DNA from 4 places in the Cobetia sp. PDI-23MA genome. Region 1 is predicted to be linked to each of the others. Evidence: predicted binding sites of a transcription regulator. Region 1 holds the regulator's gene; each other region holds the start of a gene.
The links. Region 1 encodes sigma-54, which starts transcription at its own class of promoters, with help from an activator protein. Its sites were predicted from a motif close to TGGCACNNNNNTTGCTNT; they were not measured.
Positions count from the first base shown of each region.

Region 2: AC5WNJ_RS00335 (P-II family nitrogen regulator) is a predicted target of sigma-54. The motif match lies at 1,748-1,765, and genes of this name have one in related genera.
Region 3: AC5WNJ_RS00285 (amino acid ABC transporter substrate-binding protein) is a predicted target of sigma-54. The motif match lies at 1,599-1,616, and genes of this name have one in related genera.
Region 4: glnT (type III glutamate--ammonia ligase) is a predicted target of sigma-54. The motif match lies at 1,407-1,424, and genes of this name have one in related genera.

Region 1 is NZ_CM183352.1:769,514-772,616, forward strand. It holds gene AC5WNJ_RS03290 (PTS sugar transporter subunit IIA) at 1-265, opposite strand, end outside; gene hpf (ribosome hibernation-promoting factor, HPF/YfiA family) at 275-583, opposite strand; gene AC5WNJ_RS03300 (RNA polymerase factor sigma-54) at 1,244-2,692, opposite strand; gene lptB (LPS export ABC transporter ATP-binding protein) at 2,926-3,103, opposite strand, start outside.
Region 2 is NZ_CM183352.1:72,808-75,910, reverse strand. It holds gene AC5WNJ_RS00345 (CBU_0592 family membrane protein) at 667-945, shown strand; gene AC5WNJ_RS00340 (accessory factor UbiK family protein) at 1,041-1,415, opposite strand; gene AC5WNJ_RS00335 (P-II family nitrogen regulator) at 1,851-2,189, shown strand; gene AC5WNJ_RS00330 (ammonium transporter) at 2,221-3,103, shown strand, end outside.
Region 3 is NZ_CM183352.1:62,159-65,261, reverse strand. It holds gene AC5WNJ_RS00290 (amino acid ABC transporter permease) at 1-233, opposite strand, end outside; gene AC5WNJ_RS00285 (amino acid ABC transporter substrate-binding protein) at 488-1,513, opposite strand; gene speE (polyamine aminopropyltransferase) at 1,944-2,807, opposite strand; gene AC5WNJ_RS00275 (VanZ family protein) at 3,095-3,103, opposite strand, start outside.
Region 4 is NZ_CM183352.1:1,650,460-1,653,562, reverse strand. It holds gene glnT (type III glutamate--ammonia ligase) at 1-1,253, opposite strand, end outside; gene AC5WNJ_RS07100 (aminomethyl transferase family protein) at 1,930-3,075, shown strand.

The DNA of each region.
Region 1 (3,103 bases):
AGTCGATGGGTTCACCGAGCTTCAGAAACGCAGCGATTGGCGTCTTGCAATGCGGGCTACGTGCATGGGGCACGGCCACACCGTGGCCGATGCCGGTCGATCCCAGTCTCTCGCGCCCGATCAGGCGCGAGAAGACTTCCTGGCTATCCAGGCTGGGAATGTTCTGTGCGATGAAGGTGCTGAAGAATTCAAGCACCCGCTTCTTGCTCCCCCCGGGGACACCGTAAAGGGTGCGCTCGGGGGGGAGGATCTGATCAAGTGTCATGGCTGAAGGTCAACGGGTCCCGGTGCCCTGAGCACGAGCCTGGGACTTTTCCTTGTGTTTGACCAGCTGGCGATCCAGCTTGTCGGCGAGCGCGTCGATGGCAGCGTACATGTTGGGGTCTTCTGCCAGGGCGTGGAGGTCAGCGCCTGCTGCGTGCAAGGTGCAGGCAGCCTGCTGGCGCTCCTTCTCGATCGACAGTGTCACCTGAACATTGGTGATGTTGTCGTAATGCCGTTCGAGGCGGGCGAGCTTCTCGTTGACGTAATCGCGGAGAGGATCGGTAAGTTCCACATGATGCCCGGTAATATTCACTTGCATGGACACGCTCCTTTATCCAGCGGGTTGCCATTCAATTGTAACCCTTTTTGACTACGAGCAAACCCTGATCGGACGCTCTGCAACAGGCTTGACGGCCGCCGTCTGGCGATGTTTTCGCGCCCTTGCCAGCGGCGTCAGATGTCGTGAGCGTCTGTACCGACAATGCCCAAGCTTTGCGCAAAGATCAACGCTGCGCTGCATCGTGGCTCAGTGCTTGTCTTCAACTCAATGAAGGGTAGCGGAATGGACTTCAAGGTCACGCTTGAAGGGTGGTGCATGAAAGGCGCGCAAGAAGGCGGGTTTTCGTCGCCAATCCCTGCATGTACGCCGCCTTTCAGGCGCCTGGGTTGCGTGGAGCAAGCAGCGTGCCAGAAGGATCACCGAGTGTCATCCCGGTGCAATACGGCCAAAAGTGACTTTAAAAACATGCGATTGACGGTAAATGATGCTGCCGGAATGATGGATTTTTGCCAACATCCTGCGCGCCGTCATGGGCCATGATGGGTCATTGACGAGTGGTTGACGGCATGACAGGGCGCGCAACAGGCGCGCCGGTGTCAGTAATGTCAGAGGCTGGTGAGAGAGAAAACCAGCGTCTGAGGTTGGCGGCGGCTGCCATTGTGGAGGTGAAAGCAGGGCATGGCAGCTGCAGGTGATGCCTCAGGCCAGACGCTTGCGCTCGCTGGAGGATGGGATGCCCATCGCTTCGCGATACTTGGCCACGGTACGGCGTGCGACCTCGATGCCATCGCTGGCGAGCAGATCGACCAGGCGTGAGTCGGAGAGAGGCTTGCGAGCCGGTTCTTCCGCAATCAGCTTGCGGATGCGGGCACGAATGGCGGTGCTTGAGTGGGCGTCGCCACTGCCGCTGCCACCGACCTGGCTCGAGAAGAAGAACTTGAGCTCGAAGACGCCGCGCGGGGTGTGGATGTATTTCTGGGTCGTGACCCGCGAGATGGTCGATTCGTGCATCTCGACCACTTCGGCGATGTTGGCCAGAATCAGTGGCTTCATGCCTTCCTCGCCTTGCTCGAGGAAGTCGACCTGGCGCGCCATGATCTCGCGGCCGACCTTGAGCAGGGTGTCATTGCGTGATGACAGGCTTTTCATCAGCCAGCGCGCTTCCTGCAGGTTGTCCTTGAGGAAGGTGTTGTCGGCGGACTTGTCGGCACGCTTTATCAGTGCGGCGTATTCCGGCTGGATGCGCAGCCTGGGCAGCGCTTCCGGGTTGAGCTCGACCTGCCAGCCGTGGCGGGTATGACGCACCAGCAGATCAGGGATCACGTAATCGCTGGCGGGCTCGCCCCAGGCGGATGCCGGACGCGGATCGAGCGCGCGCACCAGGCGGATGACGTGGTCCAGCTCGTCATCGTCAAGGCTCAGTCGGCGCTTGAGCAGCTTGCGGTCATCGTTGCCCAGTGCCTCGAGGAATTGACGTACCAAGCGACGCGCCTGCGCCAGCAGCGGCAGATCATCCGGCAGCAGCGCCAGTTGCAGCAGCAGGCACTCGCGCAGGTCGCGGGCGAAGACGCCGGTCGGGTCGAACTGCTGCAGACGCAGCAGTACCTGCTCGAGCTCGGAAGCCTTGAGACCGGGCAGGCCCTGGCCGCGCAGACCATCGACCAGCTCATCGAGTGACAGGCTCAGGTAACCGGCACCGTCGACGGCATCGATCAGACTCTCCGCCATCTGGCGTTCACGGCTATCGAGGTCGGTCATCGCCAGCTGCCAGCGCAGGTGGTCCTGCAGGCTCTCGACGCTTGTATTGCGATCGAAGTCCGGCCCTTCTTCGCTCCCGCTGCCACTGCCGGAGCTGGTCAGGCTACCGGCGTGGTCCTGATAGAGGTCCGACCAGTCGCTGTCGAGGGGGTATTCCTCGGGAATCTCGCTCGAGGAGTCGGCAGTGGAGATCTCGCTCGTATCCTGTGTCTCGATGACATCCAGCGACTCGTAGTCCTCGTCGAGCTCCAACATGGGGTTGGACTCGAGGGCTTGCTGAATCTCCTGACGCAGATCGAGCGTCGACAGCTGCAGCAGCTGGATCGCTTGCTGAAGCTGCGGCGTCATGGTCAGCGAGGTGCCGAGGCGGAGTTGCAGGGTGGGTTTCATGGAGTCAGTCAATTCACGGCAAAGGAACGTGCTTACTACGCTATACCGTGACTCGGGCCACTGACAAGTGGTTGCCGTGAATATTAAAGCAACTTGCATGCCATGTTTCCACCAAGGTGGTATGGACGTCATGCATGCGTCTGATGTCAGACATGAAAAAGCCGCTACGCGATAAAATCACGCAGCGGCTTTTGAAGCTTTCGCCTCCGGTGGGCTCAGCGCAGCCGCTGACCCTAGAGCGTGAACTCGTGGCCGAGGTAGACGTCGCGCACCTGCTGGTTGGCCAGGATGGAGTCCGCGTCACCGTGGGCGATGATCTGGCCATCGCCGACGATATAGGCGGTGTCACAGATATCGAGTGTCTCGCGCACGTTGTGGTCGGTGATCAGCACGCCGATGCCACGATCGCGC
Region 2 (3,103 bases), 700 kb from region 1:
GACTCAGTCGAGCGATGAAAGCCATGTCAGAGATCAGATTGAGCCAGAGGAGCTCATGAGGCGCCTGGCGGAGAGGAATCAGAGAAAGCGCATGCGCTGCGTTCGAGGAATTTGCACGAGCATCGGGTCGTTGATACCCAAGGATTGGCGCCTGAGGACCTGGCGCTGGGTGACGGCTTATTGCTGCCTGGTAATTGAGGGCATCTGGCGCCCTGCGGCTGCGACTGCCATTTCAGCTTCACGCCTCGCGACACGCCCGGGGCTGACACTGTGGGTCTCTCGCCGGCATGACGCTTATGCTGCCAGCATTGCCGACAAACGCTCACGGCGAGTTAAAAGTAGCGGCTTTGGCAGCAGTTTCCACGCAAAAGCGCCTTTTTTGGCGCATTCCAGCGCCACCAGTCGCCACATGGGCATAGTGTAAGGCCGACTCGAGACCTGGCTGCACCAAGAAAGTGCTCATACAGGGGCAATAGCGTCCTCGAGAGAGCCACAAGAGTGCCGCCGGACGGCGACTGCTGTATATTTGATCGGTTGTCCCGGCCTTGCCGGGAGGACCGCCAAGCTGTCTCACGGAACGCCGCCGCTGCGCGGCAGAGAATCGTCCAACCCACGGAAAGGGCCAGCCATTCAGGACGACTTCGGCTTGTTTCAGGAGCAATACCCATGCAAGACATGCTTGCCCCGCTGGCATCCCTGGCGGATGTGATCGGCATGCTAGGCACCACTCTGGTCGTCGGCGCCTTCTTCCTGCTGCAGCTCGGCAGACTCGATGCCCGCAGCCTGATCTACAACCTGATGAATCTAAGCGGGGCGATCCTGCTGTTGATCAGCCTGTGCATCAATTTCAACCTCGCCAGCTTCGTGATCGAGATCTTCTGGATCATCGCCTCAGTGGTAGGTCTGGTTCGTTGGATGCTGGGCACTCGGCCCCAGACTGCCTGAGGCCGCCCCCTGAGAATCAGCGGCGCCCATGACGAAAAAAACCGCCACGCCCCGAAAGGGCGTGGCGGTTTTGGTTCAGCCGTCACCTGAGGGGATCAGGCGTCGCGCTGGCGCTCGATTTCCGCGGCATGACTGGCGGCTTCACGCTTCGCCACCGCGGCCTCCCCCTTGTCATCCACTGGCGTGGCGGGCTCGGCAGCCGGTGCATTGCCCGCTACCAGCCCCTGCTTCTCCAGCAGTGCCTCGAGGGCAATGACCTGCTTTTCCAGCGACTCGACGCGGCTGCGCGTACGCGTCAGCACATCCATCATGATGTCGAAGTCTTCACGCGAGACCAGTTCCATGCGGTCGAAGGCACCGCGCATCACCCCTTGCACGGACTTCTGCAGCTCTTCCGGGCCATGCGAGGCATCCTGCAGGCGCTCACCGATCTGCTGGGCCATACGCCCGATGACGTCATTCTTGAACATGCTGCACCTCAGCCGTTGCGGGCCGGCAGCCACCTCAAACGGGCTACCGGTCAGAAAATGATGCCCCCTGTACATGGGGCCGTCGTGTCCTGCTGCAAGGATACGCAACCCTGGAGTCGGGTGCATGCCCCGCATCATCCTGCACCAGACAATCCTCATCGACAGGCACACCCCTGCACCACATTAGCACTTTCCCCCACACCCAAAGGCGCAGAAACAGCACCATTACGGTGCATGCCAAGTGACCTTCGGATTCAGCCATCTTTGCACAGGCCGAAAAACTGTCAGCCATTCTGCGATAACCAGATGAGTTACAAGGATTTTCAGCCGCATGGCACATCTCGTGCGATGCACTTGTCAGGAACAGGCCGCCAGCTCATCTGACTGGCCATGCTTAACAAGAATGATCATTCCGGTAGCGAACGGGGGCAGCACATGAAACTGATCACCGCCATCATCAAACCCTTCAAGTTGGACGACGTGCGAGAAGCACTGGCCGACAACGGCGTGCAGGGGATTACCGTCACCGAAGTGAAGGGCTTCGGACGTCAGAAGGGGCACACCGAGCTGTATCGCGGTGCCGAGTACGTCGTCGACTTCCTTCCCAAGGTCAAGATTGAAGTGGCTGTCGATGACAGCAGTGTGGAATCGGTACTGGACGCCATCACCCAGGCGGCCAACAGCGGCAAGATCGGCGACGGCAAGCTGTTCGTCACTCCGCTGGACGATGTCATCCGTATCCGCACCGGTGAACGCGGCGCCGACGCTGTCTGAGCCTCGCGCACAATAACAAGGAGAACCCCGCATGAACGAGATCATCGAGGTCAAGTACGCACTTGATACCTTCTACTTCCTGGTGTGTGGCGCCCTGGTGCTATGGATGGCAGCCGGCTTTGCCATGCTCGAGGCCGGTCTGGTCCGCGCCAAGAACACCACCGAGATCCTGACCAAGAACGTGGCGCTGTTCGCCATCGCCTGCACCATGTACATGGTCGTCGGTTACCACATCATGTACTCGAGCGCCGAAGGCGGCTTCCTGCCGAGCCTGGGCTTCCTGATCGGTGCCGAAAATACCGCTGAGGAGGCGCTCGCTTCCGGTGGCGACATCTACTACAGCGCGCGTTCCGACTTCTTCTTCCAGGTCGTGTTCGTGGCGACCGCCATGTCCATCGTCTCCGGTGCGGTCGCCGAGCGCATGAAGCTGTGGGCCTTCCTGGCCTTCGCCGTGGTCATGACCGGCGTCATCTATCCGGTGCAGGGTTACTGGACCTGGGGCGGCGGCTTCCTGAGCACAGCGGGCTTCAGTGACTTCGCCGGCTCCGGCATCGTGCACATGGCCGGCGCATCCGCCGCTCTGGCAGGCGTGCTGCTGCTGGGCGCTCGCAAAGGGAAGTACGGCAAGAATGGCGAGATCAATGCCATCCCGGGCGCCAACCTGCCGCTGGCCACGCTGGGTACCTTCATCCTGTGGCTGGGATGGTTGGGCTTCAACGGCGGCTCCGAGCTGGTGCTGTCCAACATCGATGAGGCCAACGCGGTCGCCCAGGTCTTCGTCAACACCAATGCCGCCGCCTGTGGTGGTGTCATCGCCGCGCTGACCCTCGCCCGTCTGTGGTTCCGCAAGGCTGATCTGACCATGGCCCTCAACGGCGCGCTGGCTGGCCTGGTCGCCATCACTGCGGGTCCGC
Region 3 (3,103 bases), 710 kb from region 1:
GAATAGTCGATCAGGCTCTGCAGGATGCCAAAGCCTGCGGTGTTGTCCAGAAAGGCAAAGCCGGTGGTGATGCCACGGCTTTCGAGGTTGGTCAGGGTATTGCTGACGATGATCGCCAACACACCGAACACGCCTGCCAGCATCAATAGCTGGAAGATCAGTGCCCGCTTGGCCGGGTCACGCCAGAATGGCGGCTTGACCGTGGCCGGCGGGCGAGAAGCAGGTTGTGTCATACAGGCAATCTCCGCCGGAAAGCTATGCGACTTCCGCCTGCCGTCCTATCGAACGGCAGATCAGTTATCTCTCGGCACTCGATGAATGGGTCACGAGGAACAGGCTGGGCCTCATGTGAGAATTCTTGCTACCGGGCCCCACATGACGCTGGCCAGAGGAAGTGGAGCAAGACGCTCACTTCCCCTGGCCAGCGTCCTTGCTCAGCCTGTCATGAGGGGCAAGGCCCACCCGCAGTACAGGGCGAGCCCGCGCATCAGCGAACCGGCGGGGCGTACTGGACGCCGCCATCGGTCCACAGTGCGTTCAAGCCACGCTCGATACCCAGTGCGGAGCCGGTACCCACATTGCGCTCGAACATCTGGCCGTAGTTACCGACCTGCTTGATGACCTGATAGGCCCAATCAGCCGGCAGCCCCATGGCTTCGCCATAGTTGCCATCGGCACCGACCAGACGCGCGACGTTCGGGTTGGTATCTGCCTTCTTCTCTTCGATGTTGTCGGAGGTCAGCCCCATCTCCTCGGCATTGATCTGCGCGAACAGGGTCCATTTGACGATGTTGAACCACTGGTCATCGCCCTGACGGACGACGGGGCCCAGCGGTTCCTTGGAGATGACTTCCGGCAGCACCATCGCGGACGCCGGATCGGAGAGCTTGATACGCAGCGCGTAGAGCTGGGATTGGTCGGAGGTCAGGACATCACAGCGGCCAGCCTCGAAGCCCTTGACGGTCTGATCGGAGGTATCGAAGACGACCGGTTCGAAGGACATGTCATTGAGGCGGAAGTAGTCCGCCAGGTTCAGCTCGGTGGTGGTACCGGACTGGATGCAGACGGCTGCCCCGTCCAGCTCCTTGGCACTGGAGACGCCCAGGTCCTTGCTGACCATGAAGCCCTGGCCGTCGTAATAGTTCACGCCAGCGAAATTGAGGCCCAGTGAGGTGTCACGGGTCGCCGTCCAGGTGGTGTTACGGGACAGGACATCAATCTCGCCGGACTGCAGCGCGGTGAAACGCTCCTTGGCCGTCAGCGGTACATAGCGCACCTTGCTGGCATCGCCCAGTACGGCCGCTGCAACGCCGCGGCAGACATCAACGTCGATGCCCTGCCAGTTGCCGGCGTCATCCGGTGCCGAGAAGCCCGGCAAGCCGGTGCTGACGCCACACTGGACAAAGCCCTTTTCCTTGACGCTATCCAGGGTCGCGGCACTGGCGCCTGTCGCCATGGAGGCGGCCAGGACAGCGGCGCTAGCGATCAACAGTGGCTTCTTGTTGTTATGCATCGTGATTCCCTCGCGAAAGTCTGGAGTCCGCTCGATCAGCCTCGAGTCAGAAGTGGTGCAATGCATTGCATGGCACCTATCGACAATAGCAAGCCGCGTTCCAATTTCCGCCTATCGCGTGATCCGCTGCGTTCAACGCTGAAAAAAGTGCTAAAACCCAGTGATATAGGCCAAAGCCTCGAGGTGGGGCGGCGGATCATTCCGCGCGATTGCCGCGCAGTTAGGCGCCTGACAAGACCAGTTCGCCTCATATCGGTGCAAAATAAAAACGGCCGTTTCATTGCGAAACGGCCGTTGGCGGTGCAGCGATGTGGCGCGAGTGGCAGATTGCGACCAATGTCTCGGTCTGACTGACTCAACGCTTGTTCATCCCATCAGGCACGTTTTCGTGCCTGATGGGGCTTGCTTGCCACCGCAAGATGCATGCGGATCACTTCTCCAGCAGGCGCTGCATGAAGGGCGGTAGCACCAGGGCGGCGCGATGGCCTTCGACGGTATAGAAGTCACGCGCGAAGGTGGCGGCAGCGGCATCTTCCTCGCGGAAGGACTTCACGTCACAGCCCTTGCCCGCCAGGGTGCAGCTCCACCAGCCGGACGGATACACCGGCTGCGGGAAGGGCAGGGTCGCGACGCTATCAAAGCCCGCTTCGCCCATGTCATTGCGCAGGTCCTTGATGATGGAATCGGTGTGATAGAGCGGAGACTCGCTCTGCTGCACCATCAGGCCGCCCTGCTTGAGGATACGATGGCAACGCTTGAGGAAGTCTGTCTTGAACAGACCTTCCGCCGGGCCGACCGGATCGGTGGAGTCGACGATCAGCACATCGATGCTCTCGTCCGGGCAGTTGTCGACCCACTTGACGCCATCCTCGAACAGCAGCTCGGCGCGCGGGTCGTCATTGGACTCGACCAGCGCCGGGAAGAATTGCTCGGAGGCACGCGTGACCGCCGGATCGATATCGATCTGGGTGACCCTCTCCACGCCCGGGTGCTTGAGCACCTCACGCAGGGTGCCGCAATCGCCACCGCCGATGATGACGACACGCCTGGGGTCTGCATGAGCGAACAGCGCCGGATGCGACATCATCTCGTGATAGAGGAAGTTGTCACGGTCAGTCAGCATCACGCAGCCGTCCAGCACCATCAGGTTGCCGTAGGTCTCGGTGGCATAGACTTCGAGGTGCTGATAAGGGGTCTGCTCGTCATGCAGCTTGTGGCTGACCTTGAGCGAGAAGGCGCTGCCGTGGCGATCGAAGATTTCGGTAAACCAGGAGCCATCGAGACGTTCGGTCATGGGGGACCCTCGCATTGGATATCACAGACGGGATATCAAGGTATGGATAGAGACGGCACGATGGCCATCGGAAATTGCGCCAATCAGCACTGCGCCAGCGTCAAGCCGGCAGTTCACGGCCCGCATGACGACCATGCGGCGTGATGTCGTGATACACGACATGCCGGGCAAGCGCCAACATGGCGCAGGCGCTGCACCATAGCCAAAGACGGGCGGAGTGGAAAGTGTTGATGCATGACAATTTCAGACAGGCCGCGTAGCGATGACACGCGGCCCGGGGGAGAAGCTCAGCGAGA
Region 4 (3,103 bases), 880 kb from region 1:
ATGAACTCGGCGCAGATTCCCTCGCCCAGGCTCTCGCGCAGAATGCTGTCCGCCTCGAGCGCATCGATGGCCAGCGCCAGATTCTGCGGCAGTTTCTCGATGCCCTTTTCGGCGCATTCACTCGGGCTGAGCGAGTAGAGATTGATGTTGTGTGCAGTGCCCGGATCCAGCTTGCGTGCCACGCCATCCAGTCCCGCCGCGATGATGGCGGCGTGGACGAGATAGGGGTTGCAGCCGGCGTCCGGTAGGCGGAACTCAAGGCGGCCGTAGGGTACACGCACCATGGCCGAACGGTTGTTGTCGCCATAGGCGACGAAGACCGGCGCCCAGGTCGCGCCGCTGGTGCTGCCACCACCGACCAGACGCTTGTAGGAATTGACGGTCGGCGCGGCAAAGGCACACAGTGCCGGGGCATGTGCCAGGAGACCACCGAGGAAGTGGTACGCCAGCGGCGACAGGCCCATGCCCTGGGCGTCGGAATCATCGCCGAACAGGTTGCGGCCGGTGTCATCGCAGATGGACAGGTGGAAGTGCATGCCGTTGCCCGGGCGGTCTGCCAGCGGCTTGGGCATGAAGGAGCACACCATGCCCAGGTCATTGGCGATCTCGCCGGCGGCCATGCGCACGAAGGTGAAGCGGTCTGCCGAGGTCAGCGCATCGCTGTAGGTGTAGTTGATCTCGAACTGGCCGTTGGCGTCCTCGTGATCGATCTGATAGACGTCGAAGTCCACCGCTTGCAGCGATTCGACCAGACGTTCGAGGAATTCCCGCGAACGCGACAGACCCTTGTAGTCATAGCAGGGCTTGGCGAGGGTATCGCTCTCGTCCACCGGCAATAGCTCACCCGCTTCTCCCCGACGGAACAGCGAGAATTCTGGCTCCAATCCGGTATTGAGCGTCCAGCCCTTCTCCTTCAAACGCTCTAGCTGCTTGAGCAGCACCACGCGGCTATCATTGGCGAACGGCTCACCATTGACGTAGCCATCGCAAGCCATGCGTGCATAACCCGGCTGCCACGGCACCAGCGACAACGAGCTCAGATCCCCCCGCGCCAAGAAGTCCGGCCCCTCCGGGGACATACCAAGACCACTGACGGCGAAGCCGGCAAAGCCGGCGCCCTTCTCGACCACATCCATCAGGCAATTGGCCGGCACGGACTTGGTCTTGGCAGCGCCATGAATATCCACGAACTGCGCCAGCAGATAGCGAATGTCGTGATCCTTGATGAACTGTTGCGCGTTTTCGGGTGACATCTGGGTTTCCTCTGAGAGCGGACCGGGTTCCATCTCCCTCGACACTGTCTGCCACCCCGGGGAACCTGACCCCTTGTGGTGACTCGCCACGTCAAGATAGCGGATGAAACGATTTTTGTGATTCCTGCTGGTCAACTTTATTTCCCTCAAAGAAAAGCATGCAGCATGCCATTTCGCCAGTTGCCGCCCGGAACTTTTCACCAACCTCCTGTTTTGCATGGAAATTTATTTTCCAAGTTCATTTCACCCCACAGGAAACGCCAGGTGATCCAGAGTGAATTCCCGCCCGTTTCTCGAAATAGGCATCATTTCGGTGCCCAGAGCTATCTCTTCGCACCAGCATGACGCAAACCGCTAATATTCACGCCCGAATTCGTGCTGCCAATTGGCGCCTGACTCGCTCAAGGGCTGCCGTGGCCATGGCCTTTGACGGAATTGGCAAGCCCCTTGCTTAACCATGAGGAATGTTTCTTTCCTTCCAAGAATCGATCCTCGTGCGATCAGGCAAGGCAAGCAGCAGGCACAAGCCCTTGTGAAGCGCCTGAAGAGGCGCCTGACAAGGCGAAAGAACAACAACACCTCCTGCGGCGGATGCGCGTCTTGCGCGCCATCATCAGCAGGACTACGGCACCCCCCACTTACGCTAGGCAGCACGACTCACAGGAGAAAGGGACGCATGGCGAATTCATGGCGCATCTCGGCACTGGCCGAACAACACCGCAAGCTGGGCGCGGAGCTGGAAGACTGGAATGGCATGGGCACCGCCTGGAATTACGCCGTCTCGGAGACGGCCGATGACCACGAGACCATCCGCACCCGCGCCGGATTGATGGATGTCTCGGGACTCAAGAAGATCCACTGCAATGGCCCGCATGCCCAGGCCGTGCTGGATTACGTCACCACGCGCGACATGTCCAAGCTGTATCCGGGCAAATCGGTGTACGCCAGCGTCTTGAATGAGGCAGGCAAGTTCGTCGACGACTGCATCGTCTATTGTCTGGCGCCGAACTCTTACCTCGTAGTGCACGGCACAGGTACCGCGAATGAAATGCTGGCCAAGAGTGCCCTGGGGCGCGCCGTCAGCCTGACCTTCGATGACGACATGCATGACATGTCACTGCAGGGGCCGGTCGCGGTGGATTTCCTGGAGCGTCACGTACCAGGTGTTCGTGAGCTGCGTTACTTCCACCATCTGCAGACCCAGTTATTTGGCTACCACGTGATGATCTCGCGCACCGGCTACACCGGCGAGCGTGGCTACGAGATCTTTTGCAAGGCGAAGGACGCCCCCTCTCTGTGGGAGAAAATTCTCGAGGACGGCGCCGACATGGGCATCAAGCCGTGCAGTTTCGGTACCCTTGACTGGCTGCGGGTCGAGAGCCACCTGCTGTTCTACCCGGCGGACAATTCCGAAACCTACCCCTATCCTGATCAGCCGGTGGGCGACACCCTGTGGGAGCTGGGCCTGGACTTCACAGTCTCGCCGGGCAAGACCGAATTCCGTGGCGCCAGCGAACACTTCGCGCTGCAGGGCAAGGAGCGCGTCAAGGTCTATGGCGTGCTGCTGGATTCGAGAGACGTCGCCCAGATCGGTGACAAGGTCTATGCCGACGGCAAGTGTGTCGGTGTCATTACCCAGGGCATGTACTCGCGCCTGAGCGATCGCTCCATGGCGCTGGCACGTCTCGAACCCGGCTATGCCGAGCATGGCACCCCGCTGACCCTCAAGACCGGCACTGACGGCGAGACCAGCCTCTCGGCCATCAGCCACTCCCTGCCCTTCGATGACCCGGAAAAGGCCAAGCGACTGGCGCGCGGCTGATCGCGCGCCATAGCCACGAGGCAACAGC